DNA from 3 places in the Shewanella sp. W3-18-1 genome. Region 2 is predicted to be linked to each of the others. Evidence: predicted binding sites of a transcription regulator. Region 2 holds the regulator's gene; each other region holds the start of a gene.
The links. The regulator sigma-54, encoded in region 2, starts transcription at its own class of promoters, with help from an activator protein. The targets are predictions, from matches to a motif close to GTTGGCACGNNNNTNGNNT.
Positions count from the first base shown of each region.

Region 1 (7,911 bases), 2.3 Mb from region 2:
ACCATAATATGGTAATGCTGCGTACGGTCGATGGTTAGTTGCTCATTGAGTTCTTCACTAATCGCCGTTTTTACCGGTGAGATTTCATCTAAGATTTTTTCTACATCTAAAATCTCAACCAATTCCCCCTCAATTTCAGTCACCGCTGTAAGATAAGAATAACGACCGGCACCTTGAGGAGGAGGCATTATAGCCTCCCAGTTCATGTTAATAATCCGCTCAACAGAACTGACTAAAAAGCCCTGCACACTTCGGTTATATTCAGAAATAATAATGAAGCAATTTTCAGTACTCGTTAAGGGACGACCACCAGTCGCCGCACTGAGGTCAATAACTGAAATTGTTGTACCTCGAATATGTGCAACCCCCTTCACATTGGCGTTAAGTTTAGGCAAAGTCGTCAGAGGCGGACACTGCAGTACCTCTTTCACCTTAAACACGTTTATCCCGAATCGCTGACGACCATTTAACTTAAATAGCAAAAGCTCTAAACGGTTTTGGCCAACGAGCTGAGTTCGTTTGTTGACTGAATCAAGAATACTCGACATAACTCTGCCTTGTTGTTCTGTTTATGTACGACCCTAAGACTCGTATGAGTATAGGCATATAAATTGCTTACGTCTTACTATCGATAAACATAGTTGAAACTGAGTCAATCTTCTGACATGGATATTTCTGTTGATTTTGGTTATCAGCTTCTCACTTGATAAAAGTATAGGTGCATTCTGGCATTACAAGCTAGTCTCTTCATTATGAAAGTAAATTTAGTCTGTTTTTTGAGTTTTTTCACCCTACTGTTACCCGCGACTGCGAGTACAGAGCCTGTTGCCCCCACCATATCGGCGATATCCGAATTAGCTAAAGCCCTTATTAATGAAAAGATTTCCATACCGGCAAAGGCTAAAGTAGACATAACACCTCAGAATATTGACGCTCGCATGTTACCATCCCAGTGCACATCACCGATAAAAGTTGAAATGGCGAGTGATCGCGACATTAGTCGCAATAATACGATTAAAGTCAGTTGTCATACTCCTGAACTTGCCTACCCTTGGCAAATATTTATCTCAGTTAGAGTCGATATTTTATTTCCTGTCGTGGTTACTACAGAAATTCTGGCACCTGGCGATAGAATCAATGCTAGCCAAATTGAAGTAAGATATATTGAACAAAATAGTTTACGCGGACAACAATTTGACGACCCAAGTCAACTCGAAGGCACACGCGTAAAACGTCGAATTGCAAAGGAATCCCCTATTTTTGCCAACAACCTGTGTTTTGTGTGTAAGAATGACGCAATCTCTATTTATGTACGATCTCCTTCATTTATGTTAAAAACAGCAGGAGAGGCCTTACAAGATGGAAATATTGGTGAGCAAATTAGAGTTAAAAATAGCAGTTCAAACAAACAACTAGATGCAATAGTCATAGGCATTGGCGAAGTCGAAGTTAGAATGTAAAATAATCTAAAGCTTTTCTGTAAGCTGCCGATACCAGTTAAGCAATCCCGTATACACGACGCTGGAGCCTAAAATGGCAATTGATATAAGCAAACTAAACACCGGAACGACGTCTCAAACCCGTTCTGGCGCAACTAAAGTCAGCAGTGAACAATCTGCTCAAGTAGCGACAAAATCGACTCCATCGCAAAAAGGCGACTCTGTAGTCATTACGGCTCAAGCTCAGCAGCTACAAGGAGCTCAGACTAAAATGGCGAGTCTACCCGAAGTTGACCAAAAGAAAGTGGCTGAAATTAAACAAGCCATTGCCGAAGGTCGATATAAAATTGATCCCGAAAAACTGGCTGCCAATATCGCCAGTTTTGAAGCCGAATTAAATGATCTCAATAGAGAGTAACTATGACAGAAATAGCTAAACTGGTAGATCTGCAACACGCCCATTTGGCTGTTCTTAAGCAAATTATACTCAAGGAAAAAGGCGCTTTGGTAGACCAAAACGCCGATTTGTTGTTGTCGCTTGCAAATGAAAAATCACAATGTCTAAAACAGCTTAAGGCAACTGATGAGCTGCTGGCCAATCACAACGATAAATCTCAGCTAACACAACAACCTGATCTTAACGATAAAATGGCAGAGGTTAAACGAGCGTTAACCGAATGCAAAGAACTGAATGAACAAAATGCCAGTTTGATCGAGATGAACTTAGCGAGTCTAAATCGCTTTGCTCAAGCCCTGCAAGCCAGTCGCAATGCCACTAGCCTTACCTATAACGATAAAGGTAAAACCTCAACAATCTCAAGTTTAGGTAATGATTTAAAAGCTTAATCTCTATTTCAGCTAGTCTCTCTCTCGCAAAATAATCGCCTGCAAAATCAATAACCTAAAAAACCGCGCAAATGCGCGGTCAATGTGTTTATAAGAAAGGGATTGATACGAAAGATTGACGTTTTACGGTGATATAGGACAAAACTTTTCCCACAGGATCTTTTCAACACAAACGCTCAATCACAACAGAGATCCAGCTAAAAAGTTTAGCTGACATGCACTTACCTTCATGCACGCAACTCCTCATTTGAGTAGCATAACTCCGCTTTTTGCTTCGCGATCAAAAGCTCCAAAAGCGTTAGTATTTTAGACGCAAAAATTTGCCAAAGTGAAATCAATATTTGGGTATGACATGCCTAAAAATACGTGACTTCTTTAACTTTTTGTGGACGGTTTTGTTGTTGATAAAGAGCCCAAACTTGAGAAAAATCAAGTTCTAACTCAGTAACATAATGCTCACCAGCGGGATAACTTTTTACAACTTTAGCCCCGCGTATGACTCCAGAAACCGAAGCTTTTACATTATCGTCCGTTAACATCCACTCACTCACACTGCTATTTGCCGTAATTTTTTGCCCATAAACTTGTTCGGCTAATTCGCGGTAAGCCACAATTTTTGATGCCTGCATAGCCATCAACACTTTTTGCGATTGCTCTTTAGCGGGTTGTGTCGCTAAGGGCGCGTAGCCAATTGCAGTGAGTTTAGGAAAACTCGGTGGCGGCACATCTTCCCACTGTACGTATCGGTCTTTCGTTGCACAGCCGCTTAACAAAAGCACTGCGACGAGTAAGAGGTATCGTTTCATTTTCCATCTCCTAACACACGTACTTCATTCATACCTGAACCTGTTTGCCTATATAAAATGCCATTTTGGGATACTACTTTTTCAGATGGTTGCATGTAGTTGGGCATTTCTTTTTGAGTCACATATGTCTGAGAAGCCGAAACCACGCGATTGTTACTTACATTAACAATACGTGTATTGATTGCCATGCCATTTGTTGTGGGGCTCATCGTCGATACGACTAAATGTTCAACGGGGAGATTGTTTGATAACTTTTGCCAATCCCGCGTCAAAATAAAGTCACCACTTGTCGTCACCCTTAAACCATCACCAAGGTTTAAATCTACAACATTAAATTGAAAGCTATGCAGTGATGTCATTAATCCTTGCTGTAACTGTTGTGCCATTGCATTAGTGTTGTTCATATCCCCCACCAACACAGGTGTTGTAACTACTATGGGTTGATCTGAACGGAGTGCATCATTTTGTTTAACTAACTCTGTGACAATTCGCTGAGCTAAATGATTAATCGTCGATGTTGGCGGCAAGCCATTGCCATCAACTAAGCTAGGTTTCGGAGGCACAACGGATTTAGCAACGCATCCACCTAACACTATTAGGATTAAGGGAATAATGACACGTTTTAACATTGGGCAGACCTCGTCTAAAGGAATTCTTGGCCATTTAAATGATAATTAGGCCACAGCTACAACACAGGAAATATCAAATGCAAATACCAGACCAAGACAGCAAATTGCCATTGGGATTATATCCATAGCTACTTTATCGGCAGTCATTAGTAAAACTTTATCTAAAGTCCCCTTTCAATAAGGCATGAAACTTGCTTTCTAGTCTAATAGCGTTGTCTGTCAGTAAACTGGCTAAATTAACAATCTCGTCATTCGTGATGGCACAGCATTAAGGACTGAATTGATGCACATATTAAGATCCGCTTCTATCATTAGTTTGAGCCTTACTTTACTTTCAATGTCTGTACAGGCTGAATGGATCGAAGCCAGTGGTGAGGCCATGATTATTAATGGCAATATAGCCCAAGCTAGGGAAGAAGCCATCAATCAGGCAGTAAGTTATGCAACGCTTAATACAGGCATAAGAATATCCAGCGAACAACAAACAACTAATGGCAATCTCACCCAAAGCAGCTTTGCGATAAATAGAAATGCCCAAGCAATCAGCATTCAACTGGTCAATGAGCGGATCCAAGGCCAAAGAATATATGTTTCCCTACGACTTGATCTGAATGAAGACCCTACGCAGCAATGTCCGAATGGGCAATTAAAAGCGGCTATTTTAATACCTCAAGCGCAAATAAAAGATCGCACCCAGCTTAGATACGGTCAACTCTCAGGGTTTGAAGAAATTATCTCCGAAAAATTGAGCCATAATATCGATAGCTATTCATCTACGAGTTTTAGCCACCTACATGCTAAAGAAAGACTCGATATTACCCAAGATTTAGTCGATATTCGAGGATATAGGCTACCAAATTGGTTGAGCGAAATAACCGACAGCCAATATATTCTTCAGCCACAAATTATTGATATTTCGACAGATCCAGTTAAATCAACCTTCCTCGGCATCTGGGATGAAGCCCCACAAAGACAATTTCAATTCAAACTTAATCTCTACCACGGGATCAGTGGAGAAGAAGTATGGAGTAAAAGTTACAGTACCTCTGCCCCATGGGAGTTTGAAGAACAAGCCGTAGTATCGCCTAATAGTGAAAGGTTTTGGCGCTCGGCATATGGCAGAAATATCAATCAATTAATGCAGCAAGCTACTCAAGATTTGGATAGCACACTCAACTGCCGTCCTTTACTCGGGCAAGTAGTGAGTCGCCAAGCTGATAGGATAATATTAAATTTAGGCAGAAAACATGGCATTCGTGTTAACGATAAATTCCAAGTAGTATTACAACAGAACTTGCCAGACAGACTCAATGAAATGCGTCCTGTCGCGACAAAAAGTCGCGCCACAGTCAAAATTGAACAAGTCAGTGAAGAAAGCTCAACCGCGGTGCTTGTAGACCAAAATGCTGTCTACAACGTACAGATAAACGACATCGCGATTAAGATTTAAGCAACTAAATCATAAGCCTTTTAATCACAGATAAAACCAGTATAATCACTCTCGTCTCTTCATAGCTCAACAGGATAGAGCAGCCGCCTCCTAAGCGGCCGATCGGGGTTCGAGTCCCTGTGGAGAGACCAGATAGTGATGTCGGTGATATCAAATAACAAAAGCTTCCGAGGAAACGGAATGACTGAACTATTTGCCAATAATCTACATATTATTACTAAACGCTGGCCGATTGTGGCTGCTGCGATCAAAAGCCAATCAATAGATCAACTTAATGCCCATCTTGTCATAGGCCGCGATCAAACCATTAGTGTAAATGGTATTCAGCTCAGTAGCCGTCACGACCGCATCGCTGAAGCACAACTTTTTATCAACACCCTTCCCCCAAATGCTCGCCAAGTAACAGTTTATGGGGTGGGTATGGGTGATGTACCTAGCGTATTGATTGAAAACTCTCACTATACTCGCATTGAAGTATGCATTTTAAATTTGGCAGTATTCGCGTTATTACTTTGTTATACCGATCAGAGAGAGTGGCTAGATCATCCAAATCTGACCTTACACGAACAAGCAGGAAAAACACTGAGTTTTCCATATATTGCAATAACTCCTGAACTCAATTTAGTTAGCAATGAAAATGCTATTATTCGTGATTTGATCATCTTTGAACTAAATCGCCACTATGTCAATCAAAAGCATATCAACGATATGAGAGTTGAATCTCGATTTAAGGCCAATATAAAAAATATAGAAAATGATCCAAGCGCGAATTTGCTAATCATGCAACATAGCAACCCACAGTGTTTTGTCATCGCATCAGGCCCAACCCTTGAAGATCACTATGATTATCTCTTTAAACAACGCCAGTTACCTGAAAGCATAAGACCATTAATGATTGCAGCAGATACTGCACTAAGAGGCTTAATAAATCATGGGATCTACCCAGACATAGTGATTAGTATAGATATAAATATTCGCCTTGACCATTTACCTATAGAAGAGACAGATAACATCTCATTGGTATACTTTCCTAAATTGGCACCTGAAGTAGTAGAAAAATGGAAAGGAAAAAAATATTGTGCTTACTCAAAGCATAAGCAATACGACGCTTTGGCTAATTCTCACCCTAAACTTCGTTTATATACTAATGGTAGTGTTATTCATCCAATTATAGATTTAGCAATTTATTTAGGCGCTTATGAAATATCAATGTTTGGTTGTGACTTTTGCTACACCAAAAATAAAACTCATGCATTTTGGCCTGATGGTTCATTAGGACCAAAAATAAATAATGCTAAACATTGGATCCTGAATGGACGAGGAAAAAGAGTACCAACAGACTTGAATTTTAGAGGTTATTTACGTAGTTTAGAAAATTACATTAAGACCAAGCCTAATGTGAAATTTTATCAATCAAGCCTTGAAGGTGCACGAATTCAGGGGACACAGTTTAAGGACTTTAATAGATGAATTATGAACTAAGATTGCAAGAGCTAATCGATAAACTAATTAACACTGCACATCATTTCAGGCTAGGACAAGAAGCTGATGGTTCAAAAAAACTAAGAGAATGCCTAAATATAATTGAGCCTATTATTGAAACATTAGATGCGGATGCTAAAAGTCAAATATTTAAAATAATCCCTCCAATGCTAACTGCCCAAGAAAATCAGGACTGGTTATCACTAGCGGACTTCCTTGAATATGAAATCCCCATTTTATTACAAAAGCAACCCATTCGAGCAGAGTTTTCAACTTAAAAGCAGATAGAAATAACTATCTACTTTTAATATTCCATCTTAAAAAGATCACCAAGAACGACAAAATAGAATAGCTTGTTCTAGATCATCTTTAGTATCAACTTCCCTTAATACGATCTCTTTTGAAGGAAGTGGTAAAGTTAACTCTATTGATTCAAAAACATAACCATCTATTTTTGTCAAGAAGTTACTAGGCGCGACAAAAACATTTGCCCACTCATACTCTTCACCTTGATAATTTCGATTAAAATAGGTGACAGATTCGCCTTCCAACCCAACGTATACAGCTTGTTCACTATTTGCTTTTGCCACCCCTATTAAAACATCAACAGAGCTTGCACTCTTAAGAAAAGCTAGCATGCTATTTTTTTCAACTAATAGATCACCATCTATATATAATGTTTTCCCTACTAAATTTTTAGCTCCTTGATAATAACTATAAGCTGTATTAGTCGTTGCATAATCAGGATTTCTTGCAATAATAACATTACGGTGATAAACAGAACAATATTCAACAACCATTTCTTCACGATAACCAACAACTACAACTATATTTTTGCAATAGCTATCAAGTAAATTAATCAACCTTGATAAGAGATTTGCTCCTTCAATATCAATCATACATTTCGGAATGCCAAGACCAATTCTCGCTCCCATACCTGCAGCTGCAATCACAACATTTTCAATAAGTTGCATAAAGAATCCCCACTATGAACAATATAATTTGCTAAATTTACGAGTGATTTAGGAGGGTGATGAATCGCCCCAAATGCAATTTTTATATCTGACTCGAGAAACATCGGAACATCATTCATTCCGTCACCAACAGCAATAACCCTGTCAAATCCCATTGCTCTGATATTTTTTATCGCTTCAGATTTAACTAAGACTTTATCAAGTTTGATATAACCATCACTATATTGAGCAGATGATGAATAATAATTACACTCAAACTTATCTAGTAAAGGCTTAATCCAAAGG
Region 1 is NC_008750.1:1,584,228-1,592,138, reverse strand. It holds gene SPUTW3181_RS07285 (chemotaxis protein CheV) at 1-548, opposite strand, end outside; gene flgA (flagellar basal body P-ring formation chaperone FlgA) at 753-1,460, shown strand; gene flgM (flagellar biosynthesis anti-sigma factor FlgM) at 1,534-1,857, shown strand; gene SPUTW3181_RS07270 (flagella synthesis protein FlgN) at 1,860-2,285, shown strand; gene SPUTW3181_RS07265 (LPP20 family lipoprotein) at 2,642-3,091, opposite strand; gene SPUTW3181_RS07260 (FlgO family outer membrane protein) at 3,088-3,720, opposite strand; gene SPUTW3181_RS07255 (flagellar assembly protein FlgT) at 4,004-5,170, shown strand; tRNA gene SPUTW3181_RS07250 (tRNA-Arg) at 5,226-5,301, shown strand; gene SPUTW3181_RS07245 (motility associated factor glycosyltransferase family protein) at 5,351-6,640, shown strand; gene SPUTW3181_RS07240 (hypothetical protein) at 6,637-6,930, shown strand; gene SPUTW3181_RS07235 (NTP transferase domain-containing protein) at 6,979-7,626, opposite strand; gene SPUTW3181_RS07230 (HAD-IB family phosphatase) at 7,602-7,911, opposite strand, start outside.
Region 1: SPUTW3181_RS07255 (flagellar assembly protein FlgT) is a predicted target of sigma-54. The motif match lies at 3,899-3,917, and genes of this name have one in related genera.

Region 2 (7,911 bases):
TACAACGCCAATTGCCAATGTGATGACTCGCAATTGCATCACAATTACCGATAGCGCACTTGCGGCTCAAGCACTACAAGTTATGGATAGTAAAAATATTAATGGTTTAATCGTGATAAACAAAGATCACCATCCTATCGGAGCACTTAATATGCTCGATTTGGTTAAAGCAGGAGTTATTTAATGCCACAGCAAGGATTTTACGGCCCTATCAGCGATGATGTTTGGCAAAGAGCACAAAAAATAAAACTGCTTATCTGTGATGTTGATGGCGTATTTTCTGACGGGCGCATTTATTTAAGTAATGCAGGTGAAGAACTTAAAGCATTTCATACCCGTGATGGTTATGGTGTTCGCTCGCTACTGACCAGCGGTTTTAACATGGCAGTTATTACAGGTCGCCAATCTAAGATTGTTGCCAATCGTATGACTGCCCTAGGCATTACAGATATTTATCAAGGTGTTGATAATAAATTCGAGCCTTATCAAGCCCTACTATCACACTATAATGTCATCCCAGAAGAAGTGGCCTACATCGGGGATGATATTGTCGATCTTCCGGTGATGAACGCGGTAGGTTTAGCAGTATGTGTCGCCGATGGTCATCCCTATGTCCGCCAACAGGCACACTTTGTCACCAACCTCAACGGTGGACATGGCGCGCTACGGGAATTAACCGATTTACTGCTGTTAAGCCAAAATAAGTTCACTTCGGCCCACGGGATGAGCATATGAGTCGTGTGACCCTCGCTATCATTGCCTTTTTTGGTACTGCCCTCATCCTCTACTGGCAAGTACAACAAAAGCGGGGTAACGAAACAGACAACAGCTTGAATAACCCAGATAGTCCTGATTACATTATTGAAGATCTGCGTAGCATTGAATTCAATGAACAAGGTCAAGTGAATAGCCGTGTCACCGCCAAACACATGGAACACTATGAGCTAAAAAGCCAAACCTATTTCACTCAACCTGTATACCTTGTTTATCCTGACCAAGGTAAAGCACAATGGCAGATCAGAGCGGATCAAGGACAACTCAACAAAGAAACAGGCAAGGTTGTATTAGAAAATAATGTTATTATCGATGCCATCAGCCCAGAAGAGCCGATACAAACCTTATCGACTAGTTTTTTAGAACTTGATCTAAACACTATGATAATGACCTCTGACCGTATCATTTACGTCACAGGGAAAGATTTTAATATCCAAGGGCAAGGCCTTTATGCGGACCTGAACGCGCAGGAAGTCCAATTGACCAGTCAGGTAGTAGGAACCTATGAAGCAAAATAAGATATTACTTGCCAGCTTAATGCTGATAATGAGCATGAGCACTTATGCAAAAGTCGCAGATCTGCAGCAAGAAGTGAAAATCAAGGCTGTGAGCCAAACGGCGGATATTAAAAACAACCAAATCATCTTCTTTGGCCCAGTAGAAGTCACCCAAGGTTCGATTAAAATCAATGCACAAGAGCTGCGCGCATTTTCTGCCGATGGTGAAACCAGTAAAATCTTAGTGGCAACAGGCAACCCCGCGACTTACACCCAAATCTTAGATGACGGTCGCCCTGCATCTGCTAGTGCTAAAGAAATTCGCTATGAAATGGCAACAAGAACATTAACACTCACAGGTTCGGCCTCCCTCGATCAAGCGGGTAGTCAAGTGACAGGTAACCTCATTCGTTACAACATCATTCAACAAAAACTGATCGCAGAAAGCACAGGGAATGGTGATGACCGCGTGATAACCATTATTCAACCCGAAAGCTATCAGGATGATCTCAAACCCCAAACACCCGCAGATAAACCTGTGAAAGAGCAGGACTCTCAATGACCCAAATTACCCTAAGAGCACAAAACCTCGCCAAGAGCTACAAAAACCGCCAAGTGGTTAAAGACGTCAGTCTGACAGTCAAAACTGGCCAAGTTGTTGGTTTGCTAGGCCCAAATGGTGCAGGTAAAACCACGACCTTTTACATGGTGGTTGGGTTAGTAAAAAGCGATAAAGGCCATATTTTTATCGACAATGATGATTTAACAGCAGATCCTATGCATCTTCGCGCCCGCAAAGGAATTGGTTACTTACCACAAGAAGCCAGTATCTTCCGTAAGCTGACCGTTCACGACAATATCATGGCGGTATTACAAACCCGTAAAGAGCTAAAAGACGAAGAACGCGAAGAAGAACTGGAGCACCTACTCGAAGAGTTCCATATTACCCATATTCGCGATAGCCAAGGGATGTCCTTATCGGGCGGTGAACGTCGCCGAGTTGAAATTGCCCGCGCCCTCGCGGCCAATCCCAAGTTTATTCTGCTCGATGAGCCTTTTGCGGGCGTTGATCCGATTTCCGTTATCGATATCAAAAAAATTATCGAACAACTTAAGAGTCGTGGCTTAGGCGTACTTATCACAGACCACAATGTCCGAGAAACATTAGACGTATGTGAACATGCCTATATTGTGAGTCACGGAAACCTGATTGCCGAGGGAACTCCTGCAGAGATCTTAGACAATCAGCAAGTTAGGGCTGTGTACTTAGGTGAACAATTCAGGCTATAGTTACTCCAGCGGAGTCCATAGCATAAAATTATTGCGACTAGACTCCACTCACTGATAACAAACGGCCTCATTCAAAAATAATAACGTAGGGATCAGCGGTAACATGAAAGCGTCACTCCAGCTCAAACTGGGCCAACAGTTAACCATGACGCCACAATTACAACAGGCGATTCGTCTGTTGCAGCTCTCGTCATTGGAATTACAACAAGAGATCCAGCAAGCCTTAGACTCTAATCCTCTTCTTGAGCTGGAAGATGAGCAATTTGACGCACCTACAGAACGCAACCAGAATTTATCAGACACAGATTTCAGCGAATCAAGCCCACTGCCACCCGAACAAGATAGCTCCACTGTTGATACCGCAGAATCCTTGACCAAAGAATCGATGCCAGATGAACTTCCCATGGATACCACTTGGGATGAAGTGTTTACCGCCTCACCCAACTCAGGTTCGGGTGGCAGTAGAGAAGATGACATGCCCTTTCAGGGGGAAACCAGCGAGGGCCTACATGAACATTTAGAATGGCAAAAAAACCTCACCCCCTTCTCTGAAACCGATCTTGCCATTGCCACGGCCATTATTGATGCTATTGATGATCAGGGCTATCTCACCCAAAGCACTGAAGATATTCTCGAAGCGATGGGAAACCCTGAGATTGAGTTGGACGAAGTCGAAGCTGTACTTAAGCGTATCCAACACTTTGATCCTGTTGGTGTTGCAGCAAGAGATCTCAGCGAATGTTTACTGATCCAGCTATCCCATTTTTCGCCGGACACACCACATCTCGAAAATGCCCGCATGTTGATCAAAGATCATTTAGATCTGATCGCTGCTCGCGATTTTAGGCTGTTAATGCGTAAAACCAAACTGAAGGAAGATGAACTTCGGGATGGTATCGCACTGATACAAACGCTGAACCCTCGCCCAGGTTTGTTGATCACACCGATAGATGAAGAATATGTGATCCCAGATGTGTCGGTATCGAAGAAAAATGGCCGTTGGGTGGTAGAACTCAACCCAGATTGCATGCCCAAAATCAATGTAAACCAGCAATATGCCGCCATGGCTCGCAGCACAAAAAGCCAAGCAGATAGCCAATTTATTCGTGGCCATCTGCAGGAAGCCAAATGGTTTATCAAGAGCTTAGAAAGTCGTAACGACACCTTACTCAAAGTGGCCAATTGTATCGTTCAATACCAACAAGGCTTCTTTGAGTACGGTGAAGAAGCCATGAAACCTATGGTACTTAACGATATAGCCGAAGCGGTTGAAATGCATGAGTCGACCATCTCACGGGTCACAACTCAAAAATACATGCATACCCCTAAGGGACTTTTTGAACTAAAATACTTCTTCTCAAGCCATGTCGGGACTGACGATGGCGGTGAGTGCTCATCCACAGCAATCAGAGCCTTTATTAAAAAACTGGTTGCCGCGGAAAACCAGAAAAAACCATTAAGCGACAGCAAGATGGCACAACTTCTGGCAGAACAGGGAATAAATGTTGCGCGCAGAACCATTGCGAAGTATCGAGAAGCAATGCTTATTCCCCCTTCCAATCAGCGTAAAAGTTTATAGCCTACTATGGATATCGGAGGACGTTTCTATGCAAATAAAGCTCATTGGACACCATATCGAGATTACTGAATCGTTACGGGCATATGTAGAGGAAAAATTTTCAAAACTTGAACGCCATTTCGAACAGATCCATAATGTGCACGTTGTGCTCAATGTTGAGAAAATGCAACAGATTGCCGAAGCGCGAATCAACCTCACCGGTGGTGAAGTTTTTGCAACTTCAGAGCATACTGACATGTATGCTGCCATAGACGTCCTGATCGATAAACTTGATCGTCAGGTTATTAAACACAAAGAGAAGTTAACAAAACACTAATAATGGAACTTTGTACCATACTGAGGCCGGAGTGCACTACCTGCGCCACTCCGGGCAGTAAAAAAAAGGTACTGGAACTCATCAGTGACTTAGCCGCTGCCCAGTACCCCACCCTCTCATCTCAAGAGATCTTCGAAAGCCTTGTGGCGCGCGAAAAGATGGGGAGCACAGGTATAGGTAACGGTATCGCCATTCCACATGGTCGATTAACCGATATTACACAACCCATTGCAATACTCGTAAAATGTGAGGAACCGATAGCTTTCGACGCTATCGATAAGCAACCTGTTGATATTTTGTTTGCACTGCTTGTGCCGGCGGATCAATGCCAACAGCACCTAAGCACGCTGTCGTGCATGGCAGAAAAGCTAAGTGATAAACAAATATTAAAACAACTGCGTAAGACGCATGATGAAACGGAACTCTATCAGGTAATCACTGGATGAAACTGGTCATAGTGTCAGGCCGCTCTGGCTCAGGCAAATCTGTCGCACTTAGGGTACTTGAAGATCTCGGCTATTATTGTGTCGATAATCTTCCCTTGCCACTAATAGGCAGTTTGCTTGAGCAACTCAAAGGCAGTAACGATCTTGTCGCCATTAGTGTCGATGTTCGTAATATGCCAGAGCAAGATAAAGTGCTGGTTCAGCAACTTTCTAACCTGCCAGCAGGGACGGAGATTACCAGCTTCTTCCTCAATTCAAGCGATAAAGTGTTACTTAAACGCTACAGTGAAACACGCCGCCTGCACCCGTTATCTAAAAGTCGAGTATCCCTACAAGAAGCCATTAAACTTGAAGGAAAACTGCTCGAACCTATGTCCAAACTGGTAGATCACTACATAGATACTTCAAATTTAAATATCTATGATTTAAGCGATCAAGTCAGACAAATTCTTCTTGGTAGCGTTGATAAAGAATTAGTCATCTACTTTGAGTCCTTTGGCTTTAAAAATGGCATGCCTACAGAAGCCGACTTTATGTTCGATGTGCGCTTTTTACCTAACCCCCATTGGGAGTTAGCATTGCGTCCATTAACAGGCCTAGACGAACCTGTAGCTGAGTTTTTGAATCGCCAGCCCCTGGTAAACAAGTTCATTTGGCAGATAGAAAACTTACTAGAAACCTGGTTACCACACCTTGAGCGTAATAATCGCAGTTATTTAACCATTGCGATTGGTTGCACAGGTGGACAGCACAGATCGGTTTATGTGGCAGAACAATTAGCGAAGCGATTTAGTAATGGTAAACATAAGGTCAATGTACGCCATCGAGAGCTAGATCATGCCAAAGCTTGAACGTCAGATTACCATCTGTAATAAGCTCGGTTTACACGCACGCGCCGCCACAAAATTGGTGGTACTGGCCTCTGAGTTTGATGCAACAATAACGTTAATACAAGGCGATAAACAAGCCTCAGCGGCAAGTGTGCTTGGTCTTTTGATGCTTGAAACAGGTATGGGAAAAACCATCAAGCTAATTGCAGAGGGCCCTGATGCAGAACCCGCGCTTGATGCTATTTGCGCATTAATCGATGCTAAATTTGACGAAGCCTGCTGATCTTAAGCAAAGTTATACTTAACCTATTCCCGTTGTACTGCTCACTGATACTCAATCGGCACTCATTTGTGACTCGACGTTCCCTGTGACGCTCAATTACAATATGTCCCCTGCGTCCGCTGATCAAACCCATTACCTTGACTAGGCTATATTCACACTCAGTGAAAATAGTCGCTAATTATCCGTTTCCCTCACCATATTATGGAGGACAAATGCCCGTAGAAGCTTCAGACAGTCATCAAGTCGGACATCGCCTCGACCAGCTCAGCAAAGCCCTTAGCAGCGGTATGTTTGTCCATGTGCGGCAAATGCTACAGAATATGGCAGCATCGGATATCGCTTTAATCCTCGAATCTTCACCACCAAAGGCAAGGCAAGTCCTATGGCAATTAATTGATCAGGAGCAATTAGGGGCGATTCTTGACGAACTGAGTGAAGAGTTGAAAGATCCGCTGATCAGCACCATGAGTCCAGAACGAGTTGCAAAGGCGACTGCGAGTATGGATACGGACGATCTCGCCTATATTCTGCGAAGTCTACCAGATACGGTTTATAAACAAGTATTACAGTCGATGAGCCTACAAAATCGTCAACGAGTGGAGCAAGCGCTGTCCTATCCTGATGAGACGGCTGGCAGCTTGATGAATACAGATACCGTCACCCTAAGGCCAGACGTTAATATCGATGTTGTACTGCGTTATCTGCGGCAAAGGGGTAACCTCCCCGATACCACTGACACCCTATATGTGGTCGATAAACAGGATAAAGTGCTCGGCGGTGTCAGACTTGCCGATCTGCTCACCTGCGATCCCAACACGCCTATCCGTAATATTATGGATCCTGACATTGAGAGCATTCCAGTGGGTATGTCAGACAGTGAAGTCGCCCAATTATTCGAGCGTCACGATTGGGTATCCGCGCCCGTTGTGGACAGCGATAACAAACTACTCGGCCGGATCACTATTGATGATGTCGTCGATGTTATCCGTGAAGATGCCGAACATTCTATGATGGGAATGGCAGGCATGGACGATGATGAAGATACCTTTGCACCAGTGCTAAAAAGTACCTTTCGTCGCTCACTTTGGTTGACCATCAATTTGTTTGCCGCCCTACTTGCGGCCTCTGTCAGTAGTATGTTTGAAGGGACTATCGAGAAATTTGCCACTATTGCGATATTAATGACCATAGTTCCAAGTATGGGTGGTGTCGCGGGTAATCAAACCCTTGTTTTAGTCATTCGCGCTATAGCACTTGGGCATATTGGCCAAAGCAATGCCCGCTGGCTTATTGGTAAAGAATTGGCGATTGGATTTCTCAATGGCTTGCTATGGTCAATACTGGTCTTTGTTGCCGTATCCCTTTGGAAAGGAGATACCGCACTCGCCAGCTTAATTGCGGGAGCAATGCTAATCAATATGACAGTCGCAGGGCTCGCGGGTGCCAGCATTCCGCTAATATTAAAACGACTCAAAATCGATCCCGCGCTAGCTGGCGGTATGGTATTAACCACAGTCACAGATGTAACAGGGCTTTTCGCCTTTCTCGGTTTAGCCACCCTCTATTTAATGAATTAGCATAAAAGAGGATGTCATATAGTCATACCATCGAAAGGTGGTAATACATTAAAACGGCGCGATTCATTGCGCCGTTTTAATATCAGCCATATTTTTATGATTGGTATTGAAGCTAATTTACCGGTGGTTGAAAGCCATAACGACTTAAAATAGCTTGTCCTTTCGCCGATAAAATAAACTCAGCTAAAGGAGCGGCCGAGGCGTTACTCTCTTTCAGGATAAGTAAACCATAGTCGGCCCCAACAGCAAGACTTGTCGGTAAATCAATAATCTGTAGACTAGGCACTTCATTTTTAGCCAGCACTGCATTTGTGCAATA
Region 2 is NC_008750.1:3,933,594-3,941,504, forward strand. It holds gene SPUTW3181_RS17925 (KpsF/GutQ family sugar-phosphate isomerase) at 1-184, shown strand, start outside; gene kdsC (3-deoxy-manno-octulosonate-8-phosphatase KdsC) at 184-735, shown strand; gene lptC (LPS export ABC transporter periplasmic protein LptC) at 732-1,292, shown strand; gene lptA (lipopolysaccharide transport periplasmic protein LptA) at 1,279-1,833, shown strand; gene lptB (LPS export ABC transporter ATP-binding protein) at 1,830-2,561, shown strand; gene SPUTW3181_RS17950 (RNA polymerase factor sigma-54) at 2,665-4,140, shown strand; gene hpf (ribosome hibernation promoting factor) at 4,169-4,456, shown strand; gene ptsN (PTS IIA-like nitrogen regulatory protein PtsN) at 4,459-4,902, shown strand; gene rapZ (RNase adapter RapZ) at 4,899-5,753, shown strand; gene SPUTW3181_RS17970 (HPr family phosphocarrier protein) at 5,740-6,015, shown strand; gene mgtE (magnesium transporter) at 6,228-7,592, shown strand; gene SPUTW3181_RS17980 (molybdate ABC transporter substrate-binding protein) at 7,705-7,911, opposite strand, start outside.

Region 3 (7,911 bases), 2.3 Mb from region 2:
GCATGGGGATACAAGGTCGCCAAAAACTCTTCTCGGCTACCAAACTTGAGCGTTTTTTGAGTTTCTTTAAATGCCACAGTCGGCAAAATCTGGCCACTGATGACGGTCTCAATCGGCGATAATGGTTGCTCTGACCACGCAGGTTTGGGCGTATTTATCGCGAGTGAAGGTATTGGAGTGTCGATATCCAATGATGATGTCACAGCCTCGGGTCTATCGGACTCAAATGTTGGACGAGCGATATACGTTGGGATCTGTGTTGAAGAACTCACAGGTGGTGTTGAAGCATCAAGTACATCTTGGGTTGATGTATTTTGTGCAGGAGCTGTGAATGCTTTATCACCTCGCTGTAGTTTTTCACCACCATCATTACGTAATACTGAGGCTGGTGTAAGCTGGCTAGATTCAGGCGAGAGCTGCTGCACCATCATGTCAGCCAGTCCTAATACTCCTTTATCTGACAAATCCACAGACAATTGCTGATCACGCATTTGTTCATAGAACTTAGTGTATTGGCTATTGAGGGGACTATCCGATTCAAATACCGCATTAGCATCGCGCATGCTTTTCATCAACATTTGCACGAAAATGCCTTCAAATTGTTGGGCAACTTGTTTTAAAGTGCCCTTCTCATCTTTCTGTGCCTGAGCGCGAAGTGAATCTAAGCCTCCCAGGTCAAGAAAATGTGATGAACTTGAAAGCTTTTCCATAGTTTTCCCGACAGAAATTAGATGATGATAAGCTCACCATGCAAAGCACCTGCCACTTTTAACGCTTCTAGGATAGCAAGTACATCTGAAGGGGCCGCACCCACTAAGTTGACGGCTCTGACTAACTCGTCCAAAGTGGTTCCTGGGCTAAACATAAACATACGGCGATCGCTTTCACTGACACCTATTGTGGTGTCAGCCGTCACAACCGTTTCACCATTAGCCAATGCATTAGGTTGAGATACCTGCGTTGCTTCTGCAATAGTTACGGTTAAACCACCATGGGTTATTGCCGCGGGCAGTAATTTTACGTTTTGCCCGACAACAATCGTTCCCGTACGTGAATTAACAATCACTTTGGCTGATTCTTCTGCTGGAATAACATCCAAATTTTCGAGGGTTGCAAGAAAGGATACCCGCTGTGAGACATCTCTTGGGGCACTGACTTGTACTGATGTAGCATCTAATGGGCGCGCCATATCTGGCCCAAGTAAATCATTAATGGCATCAGCCATTCGTTGAGCGGTTGAAAAATCGGCACGGCGCAGGTTAAACGTCAAATAATCGCCACTTGAAAATGGCGTTGCCACACTACGCTCGACTATCGCACCGTTTGGAATGCGGCCTACTGTAGGCGTATTTTGAATAACTTTAGAACCATCCAAACCTTCAGCACTAAAACCACTCACCACTAAACTCCCTTGGGCAATGGCGTACACATTACCATCGACCCCTTTGAGAAACGTTTGTAATAGCGTGCCACCGCGCAAACTTTTAGCCTCACCTAAACTCGATACAGTAACGTCTAATTCTTGCCCTGGTTTTATAAACGCTGGCATATCAGCGTGCACAGCCACTACCGCTACGTTTTTGATTTTGGGTCTAAAATTATCAGGTAAATTGATCCCGAAATTTTTTAGCATCGTTGTGAAGGTTTGCTCGGTGTAATTGGTTTTCTCACCAGTACCAGGCAAACCAACGACCAAACCATAACCAATTAATTGGTTACTGCGAACACCTTGAACATTGGCAATATCTTTGATTCTCTCTGCCTGACTAGGCAAAGAGAATATCAGTATGGCAAGTGCGATAATCCGTTTAAATCTCATGATTTGACTCCTCAGAAAGGCCACCAATCGCTCATAAAGAACTGGCTCAACCAACCGACTTTTTGAGCATCTGCAAAGGTGCCTGTGCCACTGTATTGGATACGGGCATTAGCCATACGTGTTGAATCTATTGTGTTATCAGGCTTGATGTCCTGTGAACGGACAATACCTGTAACGCGAATAAACTCATCACCATTATTGATAGAAATCCACTTCTCACCACGTACCACTAAGTTACCGTTATTAAGTACTTGCATGATATTGGCGGAGATACTGCCATCAAGACTGTTACTTTGATCTGCATCGGACTCGCGCTTAGTATTCATACTGTCTTTGTAGCGCAAATCTAAAGGCACGCCGGCGACAGAGATATTGCTTCCAGCGGCATAGATAGGATCTAAACTCATATCAGATCCTTTTTTGATCTGATTGCCCGCACTCTTTTTCGCCTGAGTCGCTTCCTTTAAGACGATAGTGATAATGTCACCCACTTTGTGGGCTCGAATATCAGAATACAAACTCGCCGCTTGACTATCCTGATAAATAGAGCCCGTTGCGGCAATTTTTGTCGGGGGAGCTTCTGGATAAACGGGTGCATAAAAAGGATCGTCAGCAATCGGCTTTTTTTGTGTCGAGCTACACGCACTCAGCAGAAGGGCTGCGGCCAATATGAAATATCTAGCCATGATATGTGCCTCTATAGGTTCTGATTCACATACGCCAACATTTGATCTACCGCTGAAATCACTTTGGAGTTCATTTCGTAGATACGCTGGCTTTCAATAAGATTAACAAGCTCTTCGGTCACATTGACGTTGGAGGTTTCTAGTGCTCCCTGCCGAATAGCCCCCATCCCATCCAATGAAGCAGTGCCTTGAATAGGCGTACCGCTCGCCCCGGTTTCTGTATATAGGTTTTGGCCCATAGGATCGAGACCTGATGGGTTAATAAAATCCGTCATACTGAGCTGACCAACCACTTGGTTTTCGGCGGCTCCTGCCGTTTTTACTGACACTTCACCTTCTGCAGAAACGGTAATACTGGTTGCATCTTCGGGAATCGTAATCGCAGGTTGCAGAACATAACCTGATCCCGGCGTTACAATTTGCCCTGTATCATCTAATGTAAATTGACCATTACGGGTATAGGCAGTGGTACCGTCGGGGAGCTGTACCTCAAAAAAACCAGGTCCCTCAATCATCAAATCCAATGAGTTATCCGTTGTTAACATATTGCCTTGGGTAAACATTTTTTGTGTGGCGACCACTTTTGTACCCGCACCAATGTTTAATCCATTGGGTAACTTAGTGTTTGATGCACTAATCCCTCCCGCTTGGTTAACAGTTTGATATAACAAATCTTCAAATACCGCTCGACTCTTCTTGTAACCAACAGTACTGGCGTTGGCAACGTTGTTTGAGATCACCGCAATATCTGTTTGCTGCGCGTCTAAGCCAGTTTTACTAATCCATAACGCCGGATGCATAATCTATCTCCTAACTAATACGCATTAATGAAGATGAAGCACGGTCAATTTCTTCCGCGGTTTTCATCATCTTGACTTGCATTTCAAACTGACGTTGTAATTCGATCAAAGACACCATCTCATCGACTGGATTGACGTTACTGCCTTCTACTGCACCACTTTCCACGGCGACATTAGGGTCTGCTGGAGCATCGTTACCTGACACAAGTCTGAATAAACCATCTTCGCCACGCATCATCTGGGCATTACCAGGATTGACCAGTTTAAGTCTGCCAACCTCTTCGATAACCTCTGCGGTAGCACCTTGAGGACGAACAGAAATAATCCCATCCTGGGAAATAGTCACTTTATCTATGGGTAACGGCAGTACAATTGGCCCGGCATCTCCCATCACCGGATTACCTCGGTCGTTATGCAAGAGACCTGTCGCATCAAAACTCAAGCTGCCAGAGCGGGTATAAGCCTCTGCCCCATCTTTTGCCTGCACAGCAAACCAACCATCGCCCTTAATGGCAACGTCAAGATCTCGTCCTGTCGTCTTAATTGGGCCTGAACGAAAATTAGCAGACGGAGTTTCGATCATGGCAAACACCCGTGTTGGTAATCCTTCTCCAAAGGCTTGCATTGATCTTGCCTGCGCCATATCAGACTTGAAGCCGTCAGTATTCGCATTGGCTAAGTTGTTGCCTCGTAAGGCCAACTCATTCATATTTTGCTTAGCCCCACTCATGGAGATATACAGGAATTTGTCCACAAGACTGCTCCGTCAAATTTTCTACCTGACAATAGCAAAGCAAGCATCGTGCCAACAAAAACGATACCTAATATGTTGATTAATTAGAAAAATTAGAAGGGATTATAGGGGAATACGGTAAAGAGGCTAAGTGTTGCCGCTGGCGGCAACACTTACGGTAACGTCAAAAACTAGCGGATCTGTAGCACAGTTTGTTGCAGGGTGTTATTAACTTCCAAAGTACGAGAGTTTGCTTGGAAGTTACGCTGAGCGGAAATAAGATCCACCAGCTCAGTGGTCAAATCGATATTCGATTGCTCTAACGCAGAAGAACTAATACTACCGAATGTGCCACTATTTGCCTCACCTGCTAGTGCAGGGCCCGAATTTAAGCTCGCCTTCCAAGAGGTATTACCGACTTGGGTTAAGCCTTGTTCATTAGCAAAACGAACCAAAGCAACACGCGCTAAGGGGACCGTTGAACCGTTAGAGTAGCTGGCCGTGATTAGACCATCTGCACCAATTTCAACGTTTGTTAGGCGGCCAACCGTTGTGCCGTCTTGAGTTAATTCTGTCGCCGCAAAGGGAGCTGCATACTGGGTAGGGGCATTAAACTTAATTGTTAAATTTTGAGTACCATCGGCACCAGGCCCCAATACTCCTGCACCACCCACACCAAGGGTTTCTGTTGTCACTATTGCAGGATCGCTCCCCGTATAAACACCAACTGAGTTAAACTTCAGTACCGAGCCTCTCCAACCACCAGTAGTTTCTGCGGTAGCCGTTCCATCGGGTACACCGTCACCATCTGTATCTGTTTGATAAGTACCAGCAGCTCCATCAACATCTACTTGCTTACCATCAACCGCATAGTAGGCAACCCAGTTGTTTTCACCGTTGTATGCCCCATCAGTGGGCTTAACAAAGTAGGAGGTCATAATATGTGGCTCACCGAGTGAGTCATAAATCGTCATTGAGGTGACACTGGTATACGTTTTAGGATCTGTCGGATCGAACGCAGCGGGATCGAGTGACCCCTCTTTAGCATTTAAATTCATCTGAAAACTGACATTCTCAGTCTTTACTGGGCTACCTGCGGTATCGGGGATTTGAACAGGTTTAGCAGTCGTTAAACTGACAGACGTTGAGTTCCCTTCTTTATCAACGGGAAAGGTTTGCAAGTAGTTACCAGATGAGTCAACCATATAGTTACTCGCATCAACTTTAAATGCACCAGCCCGAGTATAGGAAAAATCTAATGTGCCAAGCTCTGAAGATGTGACAAAAAAACCACCACCTTTAATCGCCAAATCCAGAGAGTTATTCGTTAACTGTAAACTACCTTGGTGGAATTGCTGCGCCACTTGACTCGTTGCTACACCGCCACCAACGGCCGTTTTAGAGTTAGAGAAAATCGAATTAGCGTAAACATCCGCAAATTCAGCACGTGACTCTTTAAAACCAACAGTATTTGCGTTAGCAATGTTGTTCGCAGTCGTGTTTAAATCTTTCTGCGCGGCAGATATGCCACTCAATGCAATGTTAAACGACATAATTCACCTCTACATTTGACTCAATTCAATTGTGGACGGGTAACGTCCAATTCATATACTGATAATATTAAGTTTCGGATACAGCCAACACATCGGATAGCTTAAAGGCCATCCCACCCCTTAAATTCAAAATAGCCCCTGTACTGGCAGTACCTAAAGAAACGCTACTGACATGTGCATAGGTGGATACGGCTAACTGTTGGGAAGTACCATCAACTAATCCGCTGGCTTTAATCGAATAATTACCTGCAGCAACGGGTTGGCCATTCTTATCTAATCCATCCCAATTGACATCAATATTACCGCCTTTACTACCATCAACATTAAATGTGGTAATCACTTGTCCTTTTTCATCCTCAACCCGCACATTGATCACTGGAATTTTTTCCGTTGTACTAATCACCCCTTTCATCGAAGGATTTTCACTAGAAACGTATCCAGTATCAGTGGGAAGTAGCACTTTTCGTCCGACAAGCCCCGTTGCTTGTAATGCTTGGCTCGATGTCATTACGCTATTTAGATTAACAATTTCTTTATTAAGCTTAGAGATGCCATCTACCGTAGAGAAAGAAGCCATTTGAGCAATCATCTGGTCATTATCCACAGGCTTAAATGGATCTTGCATGGATAATTGTTGACTTAATAACGAGAAAAAATCTTCTTGTGTCAACTGCTGACTTTTCGCTTCAGGCACGATTGACTCTGTTGGTAAACGAAGACTATCCAAAAAAGGATTTCCCGTTGTCGAGTTCGTTGTTACAGCACCTGATTGACTCTTAGTTTGAGTCGTTTGCGTTGACGCTTGATTAACTTGATTAATGAGGCTCACAGCTTACCTCCTAAATAACCCATGTTATTTACCCATCCCAAGTGTTTGTTGCAGCATTGATTTTGCGGCTTCAGCGACTTGAACATTCATTTGATATGAGCGAGAGGCAGAAATCATATCTGCCATTTCTTCCATGACATTTACATTCGGTTTATAAATAAAGCCATCGGCATCCGCCATAGGATGATCTGGTGAATACTCTTTGAGTAAGGGTTTATCACTTTCTACTATCCCCCTTACCGTTACCCCTTGAGAGGTTTGCTGTTGGCTCTGTGCTTTAGCCATTTCAGCTTCAAAAATAGGATGACGAGAACGGTAAGTTTTATCGATACTGCTTGAAACTGAGTCAGCATTTGCAATATTACTGGCCGTAGTGTTAAGCCTTACCGATTGTGCTGACATTCCAGAGCCAGCGACATCAAAAATGCTAAATAAACTCATGATTAATCACCTCTTAGTGCTTTTTTCATGCCACTAAACTTACTATCCAAAAACCCCAGTGACATTTGATATTCGAGGGCATTTTGCATAAAGGCAGATTGTTCCTGTTGAATATCAACAGTATTACCATCACCAGTATCAGGTTGATTTGGAACACGAAATTTAACATATTGGCCCGTTAATTCCGCTAAACCAAAGTGCCGTTCATTATCTCCCATATCGAGATGATTACGCTGTTGCTGTTGGCTACGAGCGGCTTGCATCGCAGCAGAGAAATCGACATCACGGGCTTTATAATGTGGCGTATCGGCATTTGCGATATTACTTGAAATCACTTCAGCCCGTTCAGCACGTATGCCTAAAGTGTATTGATGCACACCCAATGCATTATCGAAATTGATCGCCATAAAATTGCCTCCATCGTGTCACTCGCAGGAATAAAGCAATTCATGTGCCAAAAAGAAGATAATAGTGGTAAACAGTGGTGGCAGGTAAAAATAGCGGCAAAAAATTACCGACATAAGTCGGTAATTTTTAATTAAATAAGCTAGTTAAGTCTTTTTCTGATAATAAATCCCAGGATTACAACGCACCATATCAAACTCATCGGTTAAGCCTGCAATCGATTCTGAAGCCCCTAAAAACAAAATCCCTTTTGGATTAAGAGCGGCAGCAAATTGCCGCAAAATTTTGGCTTTTGCCTCTGGCGCAAAGTAAATTAGCACGTTACGGCAAAAAATAATGTCAAATTTACCTAGCAAAGTATAACTTTCAAGCAGGTTATGGGCTCTAAAGTTAACGAGTCGCTTAACATTATCCTTCAGCTTCATATTGCCAGAAGGTAATGCATCAAAAAACTGACGCTTACGCTCATCCGATAAGCCCCTTGCTAAAGCTAAGCTGTCATATTCAGCATTTTTACAACGCTCTAGCATTGAGGGAGATAAATCTGTTGCTTGAATTGTTGCACCGCCAGCAAGGGCACCCGGTTTTTTCTGCTGATATTCCAAAATGGTCATCGCCAATGAGTAAGGCTCTTGCCCAGATGAG
Region 3 is NC_008750.1:1,592,963-1,600,873, reverse strand. It holds gene SPUTW3181_RS07335 (flagellar assembly peptidoglycan hydrolase FlgJ) at 1-710, opposite strand, end outside; gene SPUTW3181_RS07330 (flagellar basal body P-ring protein FlgI) at 728-1,819, opposite strand; gene flgH (flagellar basal body L-ring protein FlgH) at 1,831-2,505, opposite strand; gene flgG (flagellar basal-body rod protein FlgG) at 2,517-3,305, opposite strand; gene flgF (flagellar basal-body rod protein FlgF) at 3,316-4,059, opposite strand; gene flgE (flagellar hook protein FlgE) at 4,230-5,591, opposite strand; gene flgD (flagellar hook assembly protein FlgD) at 5,659-6,420, opposite strand; gene flgC (flagellar basal body rod protein FlgC) at 6,445-6,861, opposite strand; gene flgB (flagellar basal body rod protein FlgB) at 6,864-7,268, opposite strand; gene SPUTW3181_RS07290 (CheR family methyltransferase) at 7,413-7,911, opposite strand, start outside.
Region 3: flgF (flagellar basal-body rod protein FlgF) is a predicted target of sigma-54. The motif match lies at 4,097-4,115, and genes of this name have one in related genera.